Regions from separate parts of the Streptomyces sp. bgisy130 genome, predicted to be linked through region 1. Evidence: predicted binding sites of a transcription regulator. Region 1 holds the regulator's gene; the other holds the start of a gene.
What was found. Region 1 encodes HrcA, which represses chaperone genes, less so after heat shock. Its sites were predicted from a motif close to TTNGCACTCNGNNNNNCNGAGTGCNAA; they were not measured.
Positions count from the first base shown of each region.

Region 1 (2,399 bases):
AGGACCGCCAGATCGTGCGCCGAGTGGCCGGGGCCGACGTTGGCGAGCAGCACCTGCCGGTCGCCGAGCTCGACGGTCAGCTGGTCGTGGACGTGGTGGTGCGGGGCGACCAGCAGATCGGCGGCCTCGGCGGCGGTGTCCCGGTCGATGCCGTGCCGGATCGCGTCGTGCCGCAGCTCGTCCTTGCCGCGGCGCAGCAGCTCGCCCAGCCCGGCCGCGCCGAAGACCTCGACGCCCGCGAAGGCGGCGGTGCCCAGGACATGATCGAAATGCGGGTGGGTGAGCGCGACATGCGTCACGTTCCGGCCCAGCACACTGCGGATCGCGCGCCGCAGATCCGCACCGTCGCGCAGGGTCGCGCCGGTGTCGACGATCATGACGCCGGTGGTCCCCGCGATCACCCCGATCGTCTCGTCCCAGCCCGGCATCCGGCGTCTGGCGACACCGTCACCGAGCTGTTCCCAACCGGCCTCTTCCCAAGTCGTGTGCATACCGAGACGCTAGCGCCATCGCGATAGCGTTGCCCGACAGATCGACCGAACACGGTCACCGGGCGGGTGCAGTGTGCGGCCGCCCTTGCCGTGTCCGTGCTACTCGGCCGTACACTGGCTCAAGGTCTGGCACTCGGCCCGTGTGAGTGCCAGGAGAGTCGAGACGGCGGACGGCCGGACTGGAGGTGCGCGGGATGCTCAGTGAACGCAGGCTCGAAGTGCTGCGCGCCATCGTCCAGGACTATGTCGGGACGGAGGAGCCGGTCGGCTCCAAGGCCCTGACCGAGCGCCATCAGCTCGGCGTCTCCCCGGCCACCGTCCGCAACGACATGGCCGCCCTGGAGGACGAGGGTTTCATCGCCCAGCCGCACACGAGCGCCGGGCGCATCCCGACCGACAAGGGCTACCGCCTGTTCGTCGACAAGCTGGCCGGTGTGAAGCCGCTGTCCAGCCCGGAGCGGCGGGCGATCCAGAACTTCCTGGACGGCGCCGTCGACCTCGATGACGTGGTGGGCCGCACGGTCCGGCTGCTGGCGCAGCTGACCCGGCAGGTCGCGGTCGTGCAGTACCCGTCCCTGACCCGGTCCACGGTCCGGCACGTCGAGCTGCTGGCGCTGGCCCCGGCCCGGCTGATGCTGGTGCTGATCACGGACACCGGGCGGGTCGAGCAGCGGTTGATCGACTGCCAGGCGCCGTTCGGCGAAACCTCCCTGGCGGACCTGCGGGCCCGGCTCAACAGCCGGGTCGTGGGGCGCCGGTTCGCGGATGTGCCGCAGTTGGTGCAGGATCTCCCGGAGTCCTTCGAGCAGGACGACCGCAGCACGGTCTCGACAGTGCTGTCGGTGTTGCTGGAAACTCTGGTGGAGGAGACCGAAGAGCGGCTGATGATCGGCGGCACCGCCAATCTCACGCGCTTCGGGCACGACTTCCCCCTGACCATCCGGCCGGTGCTGGAGGCCCTTGAGGAGCATGTGGTGATGCTCAAGCTTCTCGGCGAGGCCAAGGACTCGGGCATGACCGTACGTATCGGGCATGAGAATGCCCATGAAGGCCTGGCGTCCACATCGGTCGTCACGGTCGGCTACGGTTCGGGCGACGAGGCAGTCGCCAAACTCGGCGTGGTCGGACCGACCCGCATGGACTACCCCGGAACGATGGGAGCGGTACGCGCAGTGGCACGTTACGTCGGACAAATCCTCGCGGAGTCGTAAGTGGCCACGGATTACTACTCGGTCCTCGGTATCGGACGCGACGCCTCGCAGGACCAGATCAAGAAGGCCTTCCGCCGGCTGGCGCGTGAGCTGCACCCGGATGTGAACCCGGATCCGAAGACCCAGGAGCGGTTCAAGGAGATCAACGCCGCTTACGAGGTGCTCTCGGACCCGCAGAAGAAGCAGGTCTACGACCTCGGCGGAGACCCCCTCTCGCAGGCGGGCGGCGGCCAGGGCGCGGGCGGCTTCGGCGCGGGCTTCGGCAACTTCTCCGACATCATGGACGCCTTCTTCGGCACCGCGTCGCAGCGCGGGCCGCGCTCGCGCACCCGCCGCGGCCAGGACGCCATGATCCGGCTCGATATCGAGCTGACCGAAGCGGCCTTCGGGACCACCAAGGACATACAGGTCGACACCGCCGTCGTCTGTACGACGTGCAGCGGCGAGGGCGCGGCGCCGGGCACCTCGGCGCAGACCTGTGACATGTGCCGCGGCCGCGGTGAGGTCTCGCAGGTCACCCGGTCGTTCCTGGGCCAGGTCATGACCTCGCGGCCGTGCCCGCAGTGCCAGGGCTTCGGCACGGTCGTCCCGACGCCGTGCCACGAGTGCGCGGGCGACGGACGCATCCGCTCCCGCCGCACCCTGACCGTCAAGATCCCGGCCGGTGTCGACAACGGCACCCGCATCCAGCTCGCGG
Region 1 covers NZ_JBYISA010000005.1:234,017-236,415, reverse strand. Annotated here, with positions in the region: gene AC3EUV_RS10005 (MBL fold metallo-hydrolase) at 1-491, opposite strand, end outside; gene hrcA (heat-inducible transcriptional repressor HrcA) at 686-1,702, shown strand; gene dnaJ (molecular chaperone DnaJ) at 1,703-2,399, shown strand, end outside.

Region 2 (2,399 bases), on a different contig from region 1:
CCGAACGCATATGTGTTCGCGATCAGTTGTGGCCAAAGTGTGGGCGGTATTTGTCGCCTAGGTGCCCTATGCCCGGCCCGACTTGCCCTGGAGAACTGGGATTTCGCCGCATATTGCCGTTTCTTCGGCGCCGGAATTCTCGTCCGATTGACCTGTTGCTCTGGGCATCTGTGCAGATACATTCAGCGGCGGTCGACGCGTTCCGGCGCACACCCCACGGGCCATTCGCGGGGTGAGGTCTGACCCGGGTCCGCGGAGTGCGGTCCTGCGCAAGGGCCAGTAATAGGGGAGTTAGGCATGGCTCAGGGCACCGTCAAGTGGTTCAACGCGGAGAAGGGGTACGGCTTCATCGCGGTCGACGGTGGTGCGGATGTTTTCGTCCACTACAGCGCGATCCAGATGGACGGCTACCGCACCCTTGAGGAGGGTCAGCGGGTCGAGTTCGAGATCTCGCAGGGCCAGAAGGGGCCGCAGGCGGACATGGTCCGGGTGGCCGGCTGAGGCGCCGACCGACTGCTGCGTGAGGAAGGCCCGTACCCCTGAGGGGGGTACGGGCCTTCGGCATGCTGCCGGATGGGCAGGCTGCGCGGGTGCGGGGTGTACGCGCTCCAACTTGTCGCCCGGCCGTCACTCCAACGGAAGGCGCCCTCGAAGTCGTTCCGCGCCCGACCGCCACACCTCACCGACGCCCCTTCAAGCGGCTTGCACTCTCCACCCTCGAGTGCTAATCATTGGCGTTAGCACTCTCCCAGTGAGAGTGACAAAGAAGGACCGGGTCGGCGAGGCCCACGGATCGGTGGGGCAAGGAACCACACAGGTCTGTAGGTCGTCCGTCGCGGGCGCCAGCGCGGTCCGGAGCAATCCACCCCAGTCCGGGAGGACCACTTCACATGGCCAAGATCATCGCGTTCGACGAGGAGGCACGGCGCGGTCTCGAGCGCGGGATGAACCAGCTCGCCGACGCCGTCAAGGTCACCCTCGGCCCCAAGGGCCGTAACGTCGTCCTCGAGAAGAAGTGGGGCGCCCCCACGATCACCAACGATGGTGTTTCCATCGCCAAGGAGATCGAGCTCGAGGACCCGTACGAGAAGATCGGCGCCGAGCTGGTCAAGGAGGTCGCGAAGAAGACGGACGACGTCGCCGGTGACGGCACGACGACCGCGACCGTCCTGGCCCAGGCCCTGGTCCGCGAGGGCCTGCGCAACGTCGCCGCCGGTGCCAACCCGATGGCCCTCAAGCGCGGTATCGAGCGCGCCGTCGAGGCCGTCTCCGCCGCCCTGCTCGAGCAGGCCAAGGACGTGGAGACCAAGGAGCAGATCGCTTCGACCGCCTCCATCTCCGCCGCTGACACCCAGATCGGCGAGCTGATCGCCGAGGCCATGGACAAGGTCGGCAAGGAAGGCGTCATCACCGTCGAGGAGTCCCAGACCTTCGGTCTGGAGCTGGAGCTCACCGAGGGTATGCGCTTCGACAAGGGCTACATCTCGGCGTACTTCGCCACCGACATGGAGCGTATGGAGGCGTCGCTCGACGACCCGTACATCCTCATCGTCAACTCCAAGATCGGCAGCGTGAAGGACCTGCTGCCGCTCCTGGAGAAGGTCATGCAGTCCGGCAAGCCGCTGCTGATCATCGCCGAGGACGTCGAGGGCGAGGCCCTGTCGACCCTGGTCGTCAACAAGATCCGTGGCACCTTCAAGTCCGTCGCCGTCAAGGCCCCGGGCTTCGGTGACCGCCGCAAGGCCATGCTCGGCGACATCGCCATCCTCACCGGTGGCACCGTCATCTCCGAGGAGGTCGGCCTCAAGCTGGAGAACGCCGGTCTCGAACTGCTCGGCCGCGCCCGCAAGGTCGTCATCACCAAGGACGAGACCACCATCGTCGACGGTGCCGGTGACAGCGAGCAGGTCCAGGGCCGGGTCAACCAGATCCGCGCCGAGATCGAGAACAGCGACTCGGACTACGACCGCGAGAAGCTCCAGGAGCGTCTGGCGAAGCTGGCCGGCGGCGTGGCCGTCATCAAGGCCGGTGCCGCCACCGAGGTCGAGCTCAAGGAGCGCAAGCACCGCATCGAGGACGCCGTTCGCAACGCGAAGGCGGCCGTCGAGGAGGGCATCGTCGCCGGCGGTGGCGTCGCCCTGCTCCAGGCCTCCCAGGTCTTCGAGAAGCTGGAGCTCGAGGGTGACGAGGCGACCGGCGCCAACGCCGTGAAGCTCGCCCTGGAGGCCCCGCTCAAGCAGATCTCCGTCAACGGCGGCCTCGAGGGCGGCGTTGTGGTGGAGAAGGTGCGCAACCTGGCCGTCGGCCACGGTCTGAACGCCGCCACCGGTGAGTACGTCGACATGATCGCCGAGGGCATCATCGACCCGGCCAAGGTGACGCGCTCCGCGCTCCAGAAC
Region 2 covers NZ_JBYISA010000003.1:111,382-113,780, forward strand. Annotated here, with positions in the region: gene AC3EUV_RS05720 (cold-shock protein) at 298-501, shown strand; gene groL (chaperonin GroEL) at 891-2,399, shown strand, end outside.
Region 2: a site for HrcA is predicted at 738-764, ahead of groL (chaperonin GroEL). Genes of this name have one in related genera too.